Regions from separate parts of the Kribbella amoyensis genome, predicted to be linked through region 2. Evidence: riboswitches for the same ligand, from Rfam matches in the RefSeq annotation. Region 2 holds a riboswitch; each other region holds the start of a gene.
What was found. Region 2 has a riboswitch for cobalamin ahead of metE (5-methyltetrahydropteroyltriglutamate--homocysteine S-methyltransferase). Riboswitches for the same ligand answer to the same signal wherever they lie in the genome.

Region 1 (6,612 bases), on a different contig from region 2:
GTCCCGCCGTACGGCGCGGTGCAGTGCATCGAGGGACCACGGCACACCCGCGGTACTCCGGGGGCGGTCGTCGAACTCCCGGCCGAGCTCTGGATCGCCCTCGCGCTGGGCCGGATCGACTGGCCGGGTGCCCGCGAGACCGGCAAGGTCCGGGCGAGCGGGGAGCGGACCGATCTGGGACCGCTGCTACCCCTGCTGACGCCCTGACCCAGCGGACCTCGGCACCCTCGGGAGAGCGCGTCGGTCCGGACGTAAAACAGGTTCGTCGAGGCGAGTCGCCCATGTCACCATGGGCCGGTGGCAACCAGTTTCCGCTCCCGGCTGGCCAGGCTCCGGGTCGACCTGACTCCCTGGCGTGGATCCCGGGACTTCCGCATCCTGGTGGTCGCCGGCTCGGTCTTCTTCCTCGGCGGCATGGTCGGCTACGTGGCGCTGCCGTACCAGCTGTACCAACTCACCGGCTCCAACTTCGCCGTCGGCGCGATGGGCCTGGTCACGATCGCCCCGCTGGTCGTCTTCGGCCTGTACGGCGGCGCCCTCGCGGACCACATGGACCGCCGCAAGATGCTGATCGGCACCGGCGCGGCCCAAGTGCTCATCTGCGCACTCCTGCTGGCCAACACGCTGCTCGACGATCCCCGTGTCTGGCTGATCTACGTCTGCGGCGCCCTGAACGCGATCGCCTCGTCCCTGCAGCGCCCGAGCCGCGAAGCCCTGTTCCCGAGGGTCGTCCGGCACGAGCAGATGCCGGCGGCCGTGACGCTCAACTCCCTGACGCTCCAGGTCGGCCAGCTCGCCGGTCCGGCGCTCGGCGGGTTGCTGGTCGGCACGGCGGGCGTGACCTGGGCGTTCGCGGTGGAACTGGCCGGCCTGGCGATCGCGACGCTGCTGTACGTACGTCTCGGCTCGTACAAGTCGAACGAGCACAGCACCCCACCGAGCCTGCGAGCGATCGGCGACGGAGTCCGGTACGCCTTCCGCCGGCGGGACCTGCTGGGAACCTACGCGGTGGACATGGTCGGGATGTTCCTGGCGATGCCGATCGTCCTCTTCCCGGCGTTCGCGACCGAGGTGCTGAAGGAACCGAAGCTCCTGGGGTTGCTGTACAGCGCGGAGGCGATCGGCGCGATGCTGGCGACGCTGACGAGCGGTTGGGCGAGCCGGGTCCATCACCACGGCCGCGCTGTGGTGCTCGCGACGATCACCTGGGGCGCGTCGGTCGGGATCGCGGGACTGGCGCCGAACATCTGGTTCGCGATCGCCTTCTTCGCGGTCGCGGGTGGAGCGGACATGATCTCGGGACTGTTCCGCGCGGTGATCTGGAACCAGACGATCCCGGACGAGATGCGCGGCCGACTGGCGGGAATCGAGATGCTGTCGTACTCGCTGGGGCCGCTGGGCGGGCAGTCGAGATCGGGGTTGGTGGCGGACCTGACGAGCGTGCGGACGTCCATCGTGAGCGGCGGCGTGTTGTGCGTCGCGGGCGTGCTGGCGACGGCGGTATGGCTGAAGGACTTCTGGCGCTACGACGCAAGAACCGACGAGCACGCGGTGCGCGAGCGGGAACTGAGGTCCACGGCTGCCGTTGGGGAGGGCACGGCGCCGTAGCTGCGGACGGTTGGCGCGACTACCGCCTCTCAGGGTGAGCACGGCGACAGAGGAGCCGCGCGTGCTGGGTACTCCTCTGCTCCACCCGCCACCTGGGTACAGTCGGTGCACCATGCGAATCCGTCCCGTAGCCGCCTCGTCCACCGTGCTCGCCCTCGCCGCGCTGGCTGGGTGTGGTGGCGGTGGGAACGAGAGCGCGCCCGACGTACCTCCGCTGGTCTCCGTCAGCACCACGCCGACCGAGTCCCCCTCAGCGACCCCGACAGAAACGCCGGGCACCCCACCGACCGCGAAGGTCGCCGACACCCTTTGCGTGCGGATGGACCAGACCTTCGTCCAGGCCACACTCGCAGCGCCCGTCGTGACGATTCAGCCGAAGGCGGTTCCGGCGGAGATCGGGTTGCCCAGCTACGACCTCTGCCAGCTCGCGCTCAGCACCAGCCCGACTGGCCCGGTCCTCAAGGTCGGTACCTCCGTGCTCACCGCGACGAAGGGCGAGCTCGCCGCCGCGAAGAAGGCGTACGACGCGACGAGGGGCGAACCGTCCAAGCTCGTCTCCGTCGGCCAGGGCGGATTCGGGACCAGCCGCTTCGTCGTCTTCCTGCTCGGCACCAGGATGATCAAGGTGGAAGGCCCACCCGCCACCTCCGCGAAGTACGTCGCGCTCGGCCTGGAGGCGGCCCGGCAAGCACCCGGATTGCCCGAGGCGTCCCCGCTGATCACGCGCCCGGACTGCGAGCGCGGTACCTCGGCAGCGGCCAAGGTGATGGGCGCGGAGGCGATGGCGCGGCGCGACGGGCAGACGGCGACCGGGGACACGGTCTGCGGGTGGATCAACGCCGACGCGGTCCTGTACTCGACGGTGCGCCGGGTGCCGGATGCGCAAGCGGCGATGGCGTCGATCCGCAAGGCGCCGACCTCTCAGCCCGTACCGCTCGGCGACGAGGGGTACGTCGACACCGCGACTGGCCGCGGGACCATCCGCGTGGGGACCGACAAGATCGTCGACCTGGTTCCGACCGGCCGGCCGAAGACCGACGACATGGTCGCCTTCGCCCTCGCGATGTCCCCGCTCTACACCCGCTGAACCCCCTCGAAGTGGGACCTGCTCGTGCGACTTGATCGCAGGTTGGGTTACGGTACTCGCGCCGTGGTGTTCGGGAAGCCGGTGAAGTACCGGCGCGGCCCTCGCCACTGTGATCGGGAGTTCCGCCGCGCGTTCGCCTCGTAAGGGTGAGACCACTGGTCCGTGAGGACTGGGAAGGTCAGTGCGGTGGATGTGGTGTCCCGTCAGCCAGGAGACCGGCCACGGCGTGTCAGACCCATCCACGAGGTGCTGGAGGAGCGGTCCGCCATGGCCGTTGTACGTAAGGCAGTTGCTGCTGCCGTCGCCCTGTCCCTGCTCACGGCCTGCGGCGGCGCCGCCGAGGCCGGTCCGAGCACCGATGCCGTCACCGTGCGGAACTGCGGCCTGGACGTGTCCGTCGACGGCCCGCCCGAGCGGGTTTTCGCGGCGTACCAGCCGGCGATCGAGATGGCGCACGCGCTCGGCCTGTCCGATCGCCTGGTCGGTACGGCGTTCCTGGACTCCGAGGTGCTCCCGGAGTACGCCGACGCGCAGCGCGACCGCAAGTACTACAAGAACCTGCCGAGTCGCGAGGAACTGCTCAGCCACAACCCCGACTTCGTGCTGTCCGGGTTCAACGACGTGTTCAGCGCGGCCGGGACGGACGGGAGCTTCGGCAGCCGCAAGAGCCTGACCGACCTCGGGGTCCGGACCTGGATCTTCAGCCCGCTCTGCCCGACGGCGGACGGCAAGGGCGACGAGGCGATCGACCCGGCGAGCGTGTCGATGGACAACGTGTACGCCGATCTGCGCGACCTCGGCAAGCTGTTCGGCGCGGGGGACAAGGCGGAGCAGGTGATCGCCGACCAGCAGCGCCGGATCGCCGCCGTCGAGGCGAAGGTGAAGGGCGCGGACCGGCCGACGGTGGCGATCGTGCGACCCGGCCTCGAGGGCGGTGGGCTGACCGTGTCGGGCGGTCCCGACTTCGGCACGGTACTGATCCGCCAGGCCGGCGGCGTGAACGCGTTCGCGGATCTCACCGCCAAGCGGAACGTGAAGATCAGCGCCGAGGAGTTCATCAAGCGCGATCCCGACTACGTCCTGATCAGCGGCTGCTGCGACGCGACGCTGACCGAGGACCGGACCCGGCCCGATGTGGACAAGCTCCTCGCCAATCCCGCCTTCGCGAACCTCAAGGCCGTGCAGAACAAGCACGTCGTGCCGTGGTTGTTCGCACACCACTCGGCCGGTGTCCGCGGCGCCCACTCGACAGAGCTGATCGCGAAGATCATCCACCCGGATCGCGTCAAGTGACGCTGTCGCGTCGCCGCGGACTGCTGCACCACAGCGGTCCGCGCGCGGCGGGACTGGCCGCGGCGGTCACCGTCCTGCTGGCCGCGGTACTCCTCTCGCTCCTGGCCGGGGCGCAGTGGTTCGGGCCCCGCGACGTGTACGCCGCGGCCGCCGAGTTCGCCGGATCGGACACCGACCGCGTGATCCGGTACCTCCGCCTCCCGCGCACCGCGACCGGGTTGCTCGCGGGCGCCGCGTTGGGTCTGGCCGGCGCCTTGATGCAGGGCGTCACCCGCAACCCGCTGGCCGATCCCGGCCTGCTCGGCGTCAACGCGGGCGCGGCGCTGGCCGTGGTCGGGGCGATCGGGCTGCTCGGCATCCACAGCCTGACCGGGTACGTCTGGTTCGCCATGGGCGGTGCACTGGTCGCGACGGTCGTCGTGCACCTGGTCGGGTCGGTCGGGCGGGGCGGCGCGACCCCGGTCAAGCTGGCGCTGGCCGGTGCGGCGTTATCGGCGCTGCTCGGCTCGGTGACGTCCGCGGCGACCTTGCTGGACCTGTCCACGCTGAACGAGTTCCGCTTCTGGGTGGTCGGGTCCCTCACCCTGGCGACCGGCGGGATCGTCGCCCAGGCGGTCCCGTTCATTGCCGTCGGCATCGTTCTCGCGCTGGCCCTCGGTCGCTCGCTCAACCAGCTGGCCCTCGGCGAGGACCTCGCGACCGCCCTCGGTACCAGGGTCACCGTGGTCCGGATCCTGGCCGGCCTGGCGGTCGTCCTGCTGGCCGGGACGGCGACCGCGATGGCGGGCCCGATCGGCTTCGTCGGTCTCGCGGTACCCCACGTCGCGCGGACTATCGTGGGTCCCGACTACCGCTGGATCCTGCCCTGGTCGGTGGTCCTCGCGCCGACGGTGCTCCTGCTCGCCGATGTGGCCGGCCGGCTCGTCGTCCGCCCGGCCGAACTCCAGGTCGGCATCGTCACCGCGTTGTTCGGTGCGCCCTTGTTCATCGCGCTGGTCCGTCGCCGGAAGCTGGCCGAGCTGTGAGTACGCGCTGGGCCGTCCGCGTCGGCAGGGTCTCCACCCGCGTCGATCCCGTCGCAACGGGGATCGCGTTGCTGGCTTGGGCTCTCACCCTCGGACTTGCGGCGTTCTCGCTGACACTCGGGGACTACGAGATCCCGCTCGCGCAGGTCCTGGAGACGTTGGCGGGCCGCGGTTCGCTGATCATGACCGACGTGGTGGTGAACAACCGGCTGCCCCGGATCCTGGTGGGGATCGGCGTCGGGGTCGCGTTCGCGGTGTCCGGCGCGATCTTCCAGCGGCTGGCCCGGAATCCGCTGGTCAGCCCGGACCTGATCGGGATCAACGCCGGCGCCGCGCTCGCCGCGGTCCTGATGATCACCGTGCTCGGCAGCAGTACCGCTTGGATCCCGGCCGGAGCGCTCGCCGGTTCGCTGCTCACCGCGACCTGCATCTACCTGCTCGCGTACCGGAACGGGGTGGCCGGGCAACGCCTGGTCCTGGTCGGGATCGGGGTCACCGCGATCATCGGGTCGCTCACCGCGTACCTGCTGACGCTGGCCGACATCTACGCGGCCAAGAACGCGCTGCTCTGGCTGACCGGCAGCCTGGCCGGCCGATCATGGCCGCAGGCCACCATCATCGGCGTCGCTCTGCTCGTCCTGGTCCCGCCGGCGATGGCGGCCGCCCGGCAGTTGCGCGTGCTCGAACTCGGCGACGACCTCGCCCGCGCGCTGGGTGTCCGGATCGAGGGCGCACGGGCGGTCCTGATCGCGATCGGGGTCGGCCTGGCCGCGCTGGCGACCGCGGCAGCGGGACCGATCGGTTTCGTCGCGCTGGTCGCCCCGCAGCTCGCGCGCCGGCTGGTCCCCGAAGGCGTGCCGAGTCTCCCCGTCGCGGGCGCGCTCGGGGCGTTGCTCGTGGTCGCGTCCGACCTGATCGCGCGGCAACTGTTCGCCCCGACCGCGCTGCCGGTGGGGATCGTCACGGCCTTCCTCGGCGCGCCGTACCTGCTGTTCCTGCTGGCTCGCGCGAACCGGGTCGGCCGCGGCGGGTGACTCGGATCCGGCCGCGGACCAGGTCACCCAGGACGGCGACGGCTTCGGCGATCTCGGTCGGCGTGCGGGCGGCGTACCCGAGGACGAGGCCGGTCTGACGCCGCTGCTGGCTGTGCCAGCTCAACGGCTGGGTCTTCACACCGTGGGCGAGCGCGTCGGCCGCAAGGGCGACGTCGTCGAGACCGTCGATCGTGATCGTCAGGTGCAGTCCGGCGGCCGCGCCGTGCACGGTGGCCATCGGCAGGTGGTTGCTGATGGCACCGATCATCGCGTCCCGCCGAGTCCGGTGCCGTCGCCGGGCGTACCGCAGCCGGCGTTCGAGGTCGCCGGACTCCATCAGGTGCGCGATGACGAGTTGCGGCAAGGCAGCGTTGCCGAGGTCGGCGAGCCGCTTCGCGTCGACGAGCGCGTCCCGGTACCGCGGTGGCGCGAGCACCCAGCCGATGCGCAGGGCGGGTGCCAGCAGCTTCGACACGCTGCCGGCGTAGATGACCTGGTCGGTCAGCATCGCCCGGAGCGCCGGGACCGGCGGCCGGTCGTACCGGTGCTCGGCGTCGTAGTCGTC
Region 2 (6,612 bases):
CCGGTCCCGAGCAGGTCGCGGACCGCGTCGAGCCGCTGGAGCCACTCCCCCATCGCATCGTCGTCGAAGTACGTCCACCACGGGGTGTCGCGCCGGACGTCGTCGAGGGCGGGCCGGTTCGCCAGCGTGTATTTGCCGGTGAGCAGACCCATCGCGAGCGGGCTCCGGGCCAGGACGGCGAAGTTGTGCTGATGGGCCGCGGTGAGGACCTCCGGCTGGTGACCGAACACGTTGATCTGTGTCTGCACGGTCACGGCATGCGGCGACTGGGCGAAGCTCGCCATCACCTCGGGCACGTCCGCACTCGTCCCGAACGCCTTGACCTTGCCCTCGGCAACCAGCTCGGTCAGCGTCGCGACCACCTCGTCGGCCACGGCCCCGGTACTCACGCCGCCGTGCAACTGGTACACGTCGATCGCGTCCGTCCCCAGCCGCCGCAGGCTCGCCTCGCAAGCGGACCGGATCGCCGGCGGGGAGACGTCCTCCCCGGCCCCGGTCCGCGTGGTCTCGTCGAACTGGAGCGCGAACTTCGTCGCCACGATGACATCGTCCCGCGCCCCGGCCGGCAACTGGCCGAGCGCTTTGCCGAGGACGCGCTCGCTGTGACCGGTGCCGTAGACGTCGGCGGTGTCGAACAACCGGATCCCGCCGTCGACGGCGGCGTGGATCATCCGGATGCTCTCCGCGTCGTCCACCTCGCCCCAGCCGGCCGGGCGGCCGTCGAACCGGAACGGGCCGCCGATCGCCCAGCAGCCGATGCCAAGCGGGCTCGTGGTCCGATCCCCGACGGCCCGGTCCGCGACCCGTTCTGCGTTGGTGCTCATGGTGCTACTCCCTTGTCCCGAAGGCGTGTAGCACCGAGCCTGCAATCTGGAGTGGACTCCAGGTCAAGCCCTCTGGCGCGGACCGACTACGAAGCCGGCTGCAGCGCCTTGGCGAAGAGCGGGACGACGACCTTGAGGGCGTACCCGACGGACAGGACCGAGTCGGTCGCGAAGGCCGAACTGATCGTCTTGTCGGTGAAGACCACCGCGCGGCCCGCCTTGACCGAGGGGATCGCGCGGTACAGCGGGTCGGCGCCGATCTGCCCGGCGTCGACGCCGATCGGGGTGACGACGGTGAGGTCCGCGTCCAGCAGCTGCAGGTTCTCCCGCGAGACGGGCACGGAGAACTTCTCGGTCTTCCGCGCGTCGATCTCCGGGTTGTTCTTGAACCCGAGCCGCTGGACGAACTCGACCCGCCCGGTCCCGGACACGTAGGCGCCGTAGCCCGCCGAGGTCCGGGCGCCCAGCGTGATCGTCTTCCCGGCGAACTCGGGGTGCTCGCTCGCCGCCTGCTCGAAGCTCTTGGTGGCCGCGTCGATCACCTCGCGTCCCTTGGCGGACCGGCCCAGCGCCGCCGCGATCAGCTCGGTCTGCTGCTTCCAGGACAGCTTGTACTGCTCGGCGCCGGCCGGGACGCCCACCGTCGGCGCGATCGCGGCGAGGGTGTCGTACCGGGCCTGGTCGCCGCTGGACTTCACGTCGAGGATCAGGTCCGGCTTCAGCGCCGCGATCTTCTCGTACTCGGGCTCGAGCGTGCCGATCAGCTGCGGCGCCTGCTGGTACATCCCCTTCGCCCAGACACCGACCCCTTCACCGCCGAAGGCGAGCCAGTCGCTCGCGCCGACCGGCTGGACCCCGAGCGCCAGCGCCGTCTCCGCGTCGCCCCAGCCGAGGGCGACCACCCGCTTCGGCTCGGAAGGGACCTTCACCTCGCCGAACTTCGTGGCCACGCGGGCGAACGGCTCGTCCGCGCTCGCCTCCTCCGGGCCGGTCCCGCACCCCGCGAACGTCGTCGCGAGGGCGAGCAGGGCAGCCGCAACTCCGATGCGTCGAGCGATCATGGCGGTTAGGTTAACCTAACCTAATTTGCGGCGAGTCCTGACCCGCCTCCACCTCCTCCGTTAGCCTTGTGGTATGCGCACAGCCGAAAGGGGTGTCCGCAGTCGCGCTCGGTCGCTGGTCGTGTTCCTCGGCGTGAGCGTGCTGGCTGGTGCGCTGGCCGCGGGGCTGGCGATTCCGTTCGCGGGGTTCGCCGGGTTCGCCACCCAGAAGGCGGCCGTCTCGATGCAGAACCTGCCGCAGGACCTGGAGACCGCTCCACTCGCCGTCCGCAGCAAGATGCTGGCCGCCGACGGGACCTGGATCGCCACCCTCTACGAACAGAACCGGGTCCCGGTGCCGCTGGACCAGATCAGCCCGATCATGCGGCGCGCGATCGTCGCGATCGAGGACTCACGCTTCTACGAGCACGGCGCCCTGGACGCCCAGGGCACGCTGCGCGCGCTGATCCGGAACCGGAGCGAGGGCTCGGTCCAGCAGGGCGGCTCCAGCATCACCCAGCAGTACGTGAAGATGAGCCTGATCGAGAAGGCCGACACCGCCGAGCAACGCAAAGCGGCCACCGCCGTCACCTACGAGCGCAAGCTCACCGAGCTGCGGTACGCGGTCGCCATCGAGAAGCAGTTCAGCAAGGACCAGATCCTGGAGAAGTACCTGAACCTGGCCAACTTCGGCGACGGCGCGTTCGGCGTCCAGACGGCCGCGCAGCACTACTTCGGCGTCTCGGCCGCCAAGCTCACCCTGCCCCAGGCCGCGATGCTGGCCGGCCTGGTGAAGAACCCGACCGGGTACGACCCGACGAACAACCTGAAGCGGGCCAAGGACCGCCGGGACCTGGTCATCGCCCGGATGCGCGAGCTGAACCTGATCACTGCCAAGCAGGCCGCGGACGCCAGGAAGGCGCCGGTGATCGACTTCAAGAAGATCCGCAAGGTCCCGAACGGCTGCGCCAACTCGCGGTACCCGTTCTACTGCGAGTACGCGGTGGCCAAGTTGCTGGACAACCCGGCCCTCGGCAGTACCCCGAAGGAGCGCGAGCACTACCTGAAGACCGGCGGGCTGACCATCCGGACCTCGCTCGACCCGCGGATCCAGGCGGCCGCGCAGGCGTCGATCAAGGAGCACGCCAAGGTCTCGGACACCGCGATCGCGGCCATCACCGTGGTCGAGCCAGGCAGCGGCCTGGTCAAGGGGATGGTGCAGAGCAAGCCGTACGGCAAGGGCCGCAACCACACGTACTACAACCTGAACGTGGAGAAGTCGTACCCCGGCGGGTACGGCGGGTTCCAGAACGGCTCCACCATGAAGGCGTTCACGATCGCGGCCGCGATCCAGCAGGGGCTGCCGCTGACGTACCGGATCAACTCGCCCGCGCAGATCGACCTGAGTGGACGCCGGTTCAAGACCTGCTCCGGCTCCACCCGGGACCCGAACTACCGCCCGCGGAACTCCACCCGCAGCGGCAACCTGACGATGATCGAAGCCGCGAAGGCCTCGACCAACACGTACTTCCTGCAACTGTCCCAGCGCACCGGGCTGTGCTCGATCGCCACGATCGCGGCGAACCTCGGCATGTACAACGCGCAGACCCAGGAACCGCTCGACCAGGTGGTCTCGATGACGCTCGGCGTCGGGTACGTGACTCCGTTGATGCTCTCGAACGCGTACGCGACCTTCGCGGCCCGCGGCAAGTACTGCCGGCCGACCGTGGTCACGTCGGTGCAGGACAAGTCCGGCAAGCCCGTCCAGACGCCCGGGATCGGTTGCCGGCAGGTCCTCACTCCCGCCGTCGCCGACGGCGTCAACCGCGTCCTCAGCGCCGTGATGGAACCGGGCGGTACCGGCGGCCGGCTGAACTTCGGCAACTGGGACCTGGCCGGCAAGACCGGCACCATCCAGGACAACCTGGCCGTCTGGTACGCCGGCTACACCCCGAACCTGGCCGCGGCCGCCGTCGTCGCCGACGCCACCCTGCCGTACACGAACCTGATGTACGGCCACACCCTCGACGGCCAGGACATCTCCGACCCGACCGGGTCCGGGACCGCGGGCCCGCTCTGGCAGACCGCGATGGAGAAGGCCCTGCAGGGGATGCCGCTGCGCCGCTTCGTCCCGCCGAACAGCAAGATCACCGGCGGCGACGGCAAGTCCCTGCCCCCGGTCAGCGGGATGAGCCCCGGCGAGGCGACGGACACGCTGAGCCGAGCCGGGTACCAGGTCGTCCTGTCCGGCGACCGGGTGAACTCCCCGGAGGCCGAGGGCACCGTCGCCTACACCGATCCGCGAACCGGCGACCGCCCGCCCCCGGGGTCCCAGGTGACGCTGTTCCTCTCCAACGGGCAGAACTGATCGCTGCCGAGGTGAGACGGCCGACACACCGGGTCGACGGGACGCGCTAAGGTCGGTGCCGCCGATGGTTCGTGTCGGCCGCGCAGAGGCGCGGCGAGGCACGAGGCAACAGGGAACCTGGCGCGAATCCGGGACTGCCCCGCAGCGGTGAACGGGAACGACCGCCGTCAGAAGCACTGGGCCGCAAGGCCTGGGAAGCGACGGCCAGTAGGCCAGCCGACCGAATCCGGTCGGCCCGCCCGTGAGTCCGAACACCTGCCTTCGGTCCGCACACCACCCGGTGTGCGGTGAGGTCGAGGGTCTCGTGGGAGGACCTGCCTGCAGCGGCTGCCGTGCGTCGGCGTGCCGCCTGGTCGCCGTCCCGCGAGCCCAGCGCCTCGTCACCGCGCTCGCGAGGAGAGAGACGTGAACACATCCATCGGTCCGATCGGGACCACCGTGCTGGGCTACCCGCGGATCGGGCCCCGGCGAGAACTCAAGCACGCCGTCGAGCAGTACTGGGCCGGCGCGATCGACGCCACCGAACTCGAGCGCCGCACGGCCGGGCAACGAGCCGCCACGCTCACCGACCTGGCCGGCCGCGGCTTGGACGTCGTTCCTGGCAACACGTTCTCGTACTACGACCAGGTACTCGACCTGGCCCATCTGGTCGACGCCGTACCGCACCGCTTCCGCGAACTCGGGTTGTCGCGGCTCGACACGTACTTCGCGATGGCCCGTGGTACCGGCGACGTGGCTCCGCTGGAACTGACGAAGTGGTTCGACACGAACTACCACTACCTGGTCCCCGAACTCGACGGCGCGACCAGCTTCCGGCTCGCCGGGGACAAGCCGCTGGCCGAGCTCGCCGAGGCGGCCGCGCTCGGGGTACGGACCCGGCCTGTCCTGGTCGGCCCGGTGACGTTCCTGCTGTTGTCGAAGGCGTCGGCGGATGCGGCCCCCGGCTTCGCCCCGCTCGATCTGCTCGACCCGCTGCTCGACGTGTACGCGGAACTGCTCGAGCGACTCGACGCGGCCGGCGCCGAGTGGGTCCAGCTCGACGAACCGGCGTTCGTGGCTGACCGGACCCCGGCCGAGTTGGACGTCTTGCGGTCCGCGTACGACCGGCTGTCCGCGCTCCCCCGGCGCCCGAAGCTGCTGGTGGCGTCGTACTTCGGCGACCTGGGCGACGCACTCCCCCGGCTGGCGGCCACCGCGGTGGAGGGGATCGCCGTCGACCTGGTGTCCGCGCCCGGGACCGTCGAACGGATCGCGGCGCTGCCCGAGTTCCAGCGCAAGACGGTGGTCGCGGGAGTGGTGGACGGGCGCAACGTTTGGCGGACCGACCTCGGGGCCGCCCTGTCACGGTGCGCGGTGCTGCTCGGATCGGTTGGTCAGCTGGTGGTTTCGACGTCCTGCTCGCTGCTCCACGTCCCGTACGACGTGGCCGTGGAGACCGACGTCGATCCCCAGGTCCGCGACCGGCTGAGCTTCGCCGCGCAGAAGGTCGACGAGGTGGTACTCCTCGGCCGGGCGCTCCACGACGACCGCGGCGTCCTGAGCTCGGCCGTTGGACGTGAGCCGGGAGATACCGAGATCCAGGCGCGAGTGGCCGCGATCCGGCCCGAGGACCGGCGTCGCGCCCCGTACGCCGAACGCGCCGCCGCGCAACGGGAGGCCCTCCGGCTGCCCGCGGTTCCGACCACGACGATCGGCTCCTTCCCGCAGACGGCCGACGTCCGCCGAGCGCGGGCCGAGTTCCAGGCGGGCCGGATCGACCAGTCGACGTACGACGAGCGGATGCGCGCCGAGATCGCCCGGGTGGTGCTGGTCCAGACCGAGCTGGGGCTCGACGTCCTGGTCCACGGCGAGCCGGAACGCAACGACATGGTGCAGTACTTCGCCGAGCAGCTCGACGGGTTCGCGACCACCCGGCTCGGCTGGGTCCAGTCGTACGGGACCCGCTGTGTCCGGCCGCCGATCCTGCACGGCGACGTGGCCCGGACCGGCCCGATGACGGTCGGCTGGACGTCGTACGCGCAGTCGCTCACCGATCGGCCGGTGAAGGGCATGCTGACCGGCCCGGTGACGATCCTGGCCTGGTCCTTCGTCCGCGACGACCAGCCGCTCGCGGTCACCGCGGACCAGGTCGCCCTCGCGCTCCGGGACGAGATCGGGGACCTGGTCGACGCCGGCACCGGCATCATCCAGGTCGACGAGCCCGCGTTGCGCGAACTGCTGCCGCTCCGCGAGGCCGAGCACAAGGAGTACCTGGACTGGGCGGTCGGCGCGTTCCGGTTGGCCACCGCCGGTGCGCCCGCGCGAGTCCAGGTGCACACGCATCTGTGCTACTCCGAGTTCGGCGCGGTGATCGCCGGGATCGACGGCCTCGACGCGGACG
Region 3 (6,612 bases), on a different contig from region 2:
GTCCCACGGCTGACTCAGCCCGACACTGGGTGCACGGTGCGCGGACTCCAGGACCCGGGTGAGGACGTCGTCGTCGATCGGCCGGTCCAGGAAGCCACGGCGTACGTCACGGCGTTCCGCGATCACCCGGTGCACCACGTCCCGATCCCGCGGCGGGTAGCCGGGCGCGACCCGCGGTACGTCGTCCGGGAGTCGTCCGACCGCGACCGTTGCTCGGGCGGACCGGCGCTTCGGCACGACAAGCTCCGCACCGCTCAGGAGGACCGCGGCCTCGGCGACGCTCGCAGTACCGGTCAAGCGGTCCACCGACTCGCTCGGTGTGGGGACCTGCTGGGCAGCAAGGTCCGCCGCAGTCGCCGTGAACAGTTGCGCACCCAGCGACGCCACGAGGCGCTGCAGACCCGGCTCGGTCTCTCTGCCTTCGACCGTGATCACCTGGCTCACCGCGGACGCGCCCACGGCATCGTGGACGAGGTCGCGAAGCTCGCGGTACGACGTCCCGGCGCGCAGGCCGATCCCCAGGACCAGGCTCACTTCTCCAGCCCCGCGTGGATCCGCGCTGCCGCTACAAGACGAGCGGGGACGTCCGGTGTCGCCGTCCAATGCAGATGCAGGTACGACGCGTGCACGGTCGGCCGGGTGATTCCTTCGGTGCTGCCGCCCGGGAGGTACCAAGCGGGTGAGTCGCCGTCGTCCGCGACGACCTCGGTGCGGTGGAACTCGTGTCCACGGACGCGCCGTCCCTCGTCGAAGAACGCCGTCGTCCTCGCGGCGATGGCGGTCCGGTATCCCAGCGTCAGCTTGCTCGTCATCCGCGCCACGGCAGGCAGGACGCCGGTCATCGGGTGCCCGTCCAGCTCACGGCACAGGTAGAGCAGTCCGGCGCACTCGGCGATCACGGGCAGACCGCCCGCGACGGCACCGGCCACCTGGTCCCGCAGGGCGACGTTCGCGGAGAGCGCCTCGGCGTGCATCTCCGGGAAGCCGCCCCCGAGGTACAGCGCGGCGGTTGCCTCGGGCAACTGGTCGTGCAACGGGTCGAACGTGACCACCTCGGCACCGGCCGCGGTCAGCAGCTCGGCCGTCTCGGTGTACCGGAAGGAGAAGACCGGCCCGCCCGCCATCGCGATCACCGGCCTGCCCGCCTCGGCCGGGGCGACCTCATCGGCCGGGTCCCACACGTCCGTCTCCAAGGGCACGGCCGCGCTCGCCGCAGCGACGAATGCCTCGAGGTCGACACCCGCGCGAACCAGCTCGGCCGCCGCCTCGACCGCGGTGTCCGCCTGACTCCTCTGCTCGTCGGCGGGAACCAGGCCGAGGTGACGGCTCGGGACGGTCAGCCTGGTATCGCGGCGGAGAACGCCGAGCACCGGGACACCGGTCGGGGCGACCCCGGCCCGGACCTCGGCCTCGTGCCGGTCGGAGCCGACCTTGTTCAGGATCACCCCGACGATCCGTACCTCGGTGTCGAAGGCAACGAATCCCTGGACCACGGCACCCACACTGCGACCGGCCGCCGAGGCGTCGACCACCAGGACGACAGGGGCCCGGAGCAACTTCGCGACATGGGCCGTGGAGGAGAACCCGTCGGTCCCGAGGGCGCCGTCGTACAGGCCCATCACGCCCTCGACCACGGCGATGTCCGCCCCCGCCGCGCCGTGGGTGAACAACGGTGCGACGCGTTCCTCGCCGGACAGCATCGCGTCGAGGTTGCGGCCGGGGCGCCCGGTCGCGACGGCGTGGAAGCCGGGATCGATGTAGTCCGGGCCGACCTTGAACCCGGCCACGGTGTGCCCGGCCTTCCGCAGGGCCGCCATCAGCCCGACCGCGACCGTCGTCTTGCCGGCCCCCGAGGCGGGTGCGGCCACGACGATCCGCGGGATCACCACTCGATCCCCTTCTGGCCCTTCTGCCCCGCGTCCATCGGATGCTTCACCTTGGTCATCTCGGTGACCAGATCGGCCGCGGCGAGCAACCGTGGATCGGCGTTCCGGCCGGTGATCACCACGTACTGGTGGCCCGGCCGGTCCGTCAGCGTCGCGACCACCTCGTCGACGTCGACCCAGCCCCACTTCATCGGATAGGTGAACTCGTCCAGCACGTACAGGTCGTGCGCCTCGGCCGCGATCCGGCGCTGGATCTCCCGCCAGCCCTCCAGCGCGGCGGCGGCGTGGTCCTCCTCGGTGCCGCTCTTGCGCGACCAGCTCCAGCCCTCGCCCATCTTGTGCCACTCGACCGGACCACCCTGACCCGTTGCCTCGTGCAACTGCCCGAGCGCCTTGAACGCGCTCTCCTCGCCGACCCGCCACTTCGCGCTCTTGACGAACTGGAACACGCCGATGTTCCAGCCCTGGTTCCAGCCGCGCAACGCCATCCCGAAGGCGGCGGTCGACTTCCCCTTCATCTCCCCGGTGTGCACCATCAGCAACGGCCGGTTCCGCCGCTGCCGGGTGGTCAGACCGTCCTTCGGTACCTCGGTCGGCTGTCCTTGCGGCATCAGGCGGCCCGCCGTTCCGTCACCGCGCGGACCAGGTGACCCGCCGCGACCTCGCCCAGATCCAGGTACTCCGCGCCGAGGTCGCCGGCCAGTTCTGCCGCCAGCCCGAGCCGGACGCCACGCCGTGACTCACAGTCCACGACGATCGTGGCGATCCCCTGCGCCGCGATCCACCCGGCGGCCTGACGAGCCCGGGCGAAGGCGTTCTCACCTTGGGTCGCCCGGCCGTCGGTGACGAGGACGAGCATCGGCCGGCGGCGCGGATCGCGGATCGCGGCGATTCGCAGGACGTCGGCCGCTTGCAGCAGACCTTCGGCCAGTGGGGTCCGCCCGCCGGTCGGCAGGGATTCGAGCCGGCGAACCGCGGTCTCGACACTGCCGGTCGGCGGCAGCGCGACCGTGGCCGTGGTGCGGGCGAAGGTGACCAGGCCGACCGTGTCGCGGCGCTGGTACGCGTCCAGCAGGAGCGAGACGATCGCCGTCTTCACCTCGCCCATCCGCTTCTTCGTCCCCATCGAGCCGGACGCGTCGACGCAGAAGAGGACCAGGTTGCCCTCGCGGCCTTCGCGGACCGTCATCCGGACGTCGGCCGGCCGCACGGCGAGACCCGGACCGGTCCGGCCGCGGGTGCGCTGGTGCGGCGCCGCGTTGCGCAGGGTCGCCAGCAGATGCGGGCGGCCGGACTCACGCCCGACCCGGACGCGGTCGCCGACGACGCGGCCCACCTCGGTGATCGCGCGCGACCGGCGGCCGGCGACCCCGGTCCCGGCCGACTGGATGCTGAGCAGGCGCGCCTTGTACGGCTCGGAACTGGCCGCGACCTGCCCGGCCGGCGCCGCGCCAGCTTGCTCGGCGTTGTTCGCGTCGTCGGCGCCGGAGGACGCGGAGTCGCGGTCCGACCCATCACGATCCGGCCCGCCATCATCCGGACCACCCTCAGGCCCGCCACCCCCGGGACCGCCGTCGGGACCACCGTCGGGATCGTCGTCCGGGTCTTGCGGCATGCTGTCGTTGATCGCCTGCTCGAGCTGCTCCTCGTCCAGCCCGGGCGCGTCGAACGGGTTGCGCCGCCGCCGGTGCGGCAGGGCGAGCTTCGCCGCGGCCCGGACGTCCTCCACCTCCACCACGGTCCGCCCCGACCAGGCCGCGTGTGCGACCGCGGTCCGCGCGGTGACCAGGTCCGCCCGCATCCCGTCCACGTCGAAGGCGGCGCAGATCTCGGCGATCTGCCGCAGCGCCGGGTCGGTCAGGATCACGTCCGCCAGCAGGCTCCGCGCCTTGACGATGCGCTCGGCGAGTTCGCGCTGCGCGGCGTCGTACCGGCCGACGAAGCTCGCCGCGTCGGCCTCGTACGCCAGCCGTGCCCGCATCACCTCGACCCGGACCGCGGGATCCCGGCTCGCGACCACGTCCACGGTCAGGCCGAACCGGTCGAGCAGCTGTGGCCGGAGCTCGCCCTCCTCCGGGTTCATCGTCCCGACCAGGACGAACCGCGCCGGGTGCGTCACCGACACCCCGTCCCGCTCGACGGTCGCCCGGCCCATCGCGGCCGCGTCCAGCAGGACGTCGACCAGGTGGTCGTGCAGCAGGTTGACCTCGTCCACGTACAGCAGCCCGCGATGCGCGGCGGCGAGCAACCCCGGCTCGTACGCCGTGATGCCCTCGGCCAGCGCGCGTTCCAGGTGCAGCGAGCCGAGTACCCGGTCCTCGGTCGCGCCCACCGGCAGTTCCACCAGCCGCGCGGGTCGCACCGCAGCGGCAGCGGCGTCATGGGGACCGTCGGGGCAGTCGGGATCGGGGTCGCCCGGGTCGCAGGAGAACCGGCAGCCGGTGACCACGTCGACCGGGGGCAGGATCTCGGTCAGGGCGCGGACGGCCGTCGACTTGGCCGTCCCCTTCTCGCCGCGGATCAGCACGCCGCCGATGGCCGGTGAGATCGCGGCCAGCACCAGCGCGAGCTGCAGGTCGTCCATCCCGACGACGGCGGTGAACGGGAAGCCCAGCGAAGGACGGGCAGTGGTCGGAGCAGACCGCATCAGCGGCGATTCCCTTCGTCCAGCGGGTGTCCACGCCCGCAACGGCACTCGGCACACCCGGGCACGCCAACGCTCCCGGGCGGACGGCGGCAGATGTCCTGGCTTCCGGGAATCACCCGGTCACAGTGGCGGGACCGCCCCGGACTCCCGGCCTCAGCCGGTCACCGGTGTTCCTCCACTGCCGTCCGCCAGATCATGGCACACGGCGACGCCCCGGGCAGCACTCCGGTCGGGTGGCGACGATCACCACCTACCGGCCGCGGAGCCTCAGGACTGGAGCGCTTCGGTCCACCGGTCGGTGGGAACCGCGACGTCGGTCTCGCGCACCCCGACGATGGGCGTGACGGTGACGTAGCCCTTGGCCAGCAGGGCCTCGTCGGTGGCCGGGTCGGGCGCGGCCTCCGGGTCCTCCAGCACGATCATCGGCTCGCCGGTCTCGGCGACGGTCCCGGCGATGCGGGACCGTTCGATCGGCGTCAGGTGGGCGCGCCGGATCCCCTCCAGCTCGGCCACCGGGCGATCCGGGACGTTCAGCGTGAGGACCGTGCCGGCCGGTTCGCCGACGAGCCAGTCGAGCGCCTCGGCCGCGACCGCGCCGGCGGTCTCCAGGTACTGCGGGGTCTCGGAGTCGATACTCACTGCGAGCGCCGACATCCCCTGGGTCGCGGCGGTGAGCGCGGCCGCGACGGTCCCGGAGTGCAGGATCGGTACGCCGATGTTGTGGCCGTGGTTGATCCCGGAGACGACCACGTCCGGCGCGGCCCCGAACGCGCCGACGGCGGCCAGCGTCACCGCGAGCGCGGGCGTGCCGGCGATCCCCGTGAAGGTGATGCCACCGGCCTCCTCGGACGCCGACTCGATCGGCCGCCCGACCATCCCGGCCCGGGCGGACCCGACGCCGCTCTGGTCGTCCAGCGGCGCGACCACGACCACGTCGTGACCCTGGGCGGCGACGGCTGCCGCGAGGGCGCGGATCCCGCGCGCCTGGTACCCGTCGTCGTTGGTGATCAGGACCCGGAGTCGCTCGGCAGCCATGACTCCACCCAATCACACCGCGTCGGGCCCGGCCTGAACACCGGACGTCGAGCAGGAGTCAGCGGTCCTCGATGTCACCCTCGGTCTCGAGCACGGCGGCCCGCAGGGTCTCCAGGGCTTCGGCGGACGGCTCGGACCACAGTCCGCGCTGGGCCGCTTCGAGCAGCCGCTCCGCGATCCCGTGCCGGGCCCACGGGTTGGACTTGCGGAAGAACTCCGCCACCTCATGGTTCGCGACGTACTCGGTGGTGAGCGTCTCGTACATCCAGTCGTCCACCACCCCCGCGGTCGCGTCGTACCCGAAGAGGTAGTCGACCGTGGCCGCCATCTCGAAGGCGCCCTTGTACCCGTGCCGCTGCATCGCCGCCATCCAGCGCGGATTCACCACCCGGGCCCGGAAGACCCGCTTGGTCTCCTCCTCCAGCGACCGGGTCTTCACCTGCGCGGGCACCGCCGAGTCGCCGATGTACGCCTTCGGGTTGGCGCCGGTCAGGTGCCGCACCATCGCCACCATGCCGCCGTGGTACTGGAAGTAGTCGTCCGAGTCCATGATGTCGTGCTCGCGGGTGTCGGCGTTCTTCGCGGCCACCTGGATCCGGGCGTACGCGCGCTCCATCGACCCACGCGCCTCGGCCCCGTCCAGGCCCTGGCCGTACGCGTACCCGCCCCAGACCGCGTACACCTCGGCCAGCTCGGCGTCGGTCCGCCAGTTCCGCGCGTCGACCAACGGCAGCAGGCCGGCGCCGTACGAGCCGGGCTTGGACCCGAAGACCCGGGCCGTCGACGCCCGCAGATCGTTGCCAGACGCAACGTCATCGAGGACGTGGGCACGCAGGTAGTTGTCCTCGGCCGGCTCGTCCAGGCCGGCGACGGTCCGGACCGCCTCGTCCAGCAGCGCCACCACGTGGGGGAACGCGTCCCGGAAGAACCCGGAGATCCGGATCGTGACGTCGATCCGCGGCCGGCCCAGCTCGGCGACCGGGACCGGCTCGAACCCGGTCACCCGGCGGGACGCCTCGTCCCAGACCGGCCGGCAACCGAGCA

Region 1: it holds a riboswitch for cobalamin, as region 2 does, so the genes downstream of both, FB561_RS11215 (ABC transporter substrate-binding protein) here and metE (5-methyltetrahydropteroyltriglutamate--homocysteine S-methyltransferase) in region 2, are expected to answer to the same signal.
Region 3: it holds a riboswitch for cobalamin, as region 2 does, so the genes downstream of both, FB561_RS24330 (putative cobaltochelatase) here and metE (5-methyltetrahydropteroyltriglutamate--homocysteine S-methyltransferase) in region 2, are expected to answer to the same signal.

The regions. Positions count from the first base shown of each region.
Region 1 covers NZ_VIVK01000001.1:2,346,094-2,352,705, forward strand. Annotated here, with positions in the region: gene FB561_RS11200 (sterol carrier family protein) at 1-207, shown strand, start outside; gene FB561_RS11205 (MFS transporter) at 298-1,608, shown strand; gene FB561_RS11210 (hypothetical protein) at 1,721-2,695, shown strand; cobalamin riboswitch at 2,743-2,933, shown strand; gene FB561_RS11215 (ABC transporter substrate-binding protein) at 2,963-3,988, shown strand; gene FB561_RS11220 (FecCD family ABC transporter permease) at 3,985-5,013, shown strand; gene FB561_RS11225 (FecCD family ABC transporter permease) at 5,010-6,047, shown strand; gene pdxR (MocR-like pyridoxine biosynthesis transcription factor PdxR) at 5,974-6,612, opposite strand, start outside.
Region 2 covers NZ_VIVK01000005.1:18,709-25,320, forward strand. Annotated here, with positions in the region: gene FB561_RS37510 (aldo/keto reductase) at 1-824, opposite strand, end outside; gene FB561_RS37515 (iron-siderophore ABC transporter substrate-binding protein) at 911-1,885, opposite strand; gene FB561_RS37520 (penicillin-binding protein) at 1,959-4,232, shown strand; cobalamin riboswitch at 4,281-4,509, shown strand; partial or broken gene metE (5-methyltetrahydropteroyltriglutamate--homocysteine S-methyltransferase) at 4,638-6,612, shown strand, end outside.
Region 3 covers NZ_VIVK01000001.1:5,198,538-5,205,149, reverse strand. Annotated here, with positions in the region: gene bluB (5,6-dimethylbenzimidazole synthase) at 1-534, opposite strand, end outside; gene FB561_RS24340 (cobyrinic acid a,c-diamide synthase CobB) at 531-1,886, opposite strand; gene cobO (cob(I)yrinic acid a,c-diamide adenosyltransferase) at 1,883-2,497, opposite strand; gene FB561_RS24330 (putative cobaltochelatase) at 2,497-4,533, opposite strand; cobalamin riboswitch at 4,605-4,731, opposite strand; gene surE (5'/3'-nucleotidase SurE) at 4,801-5,568, opposite strand; gene cobN (cobaltochelatase subunit CobN) at 5,627-6,612, opposite strand, start outside.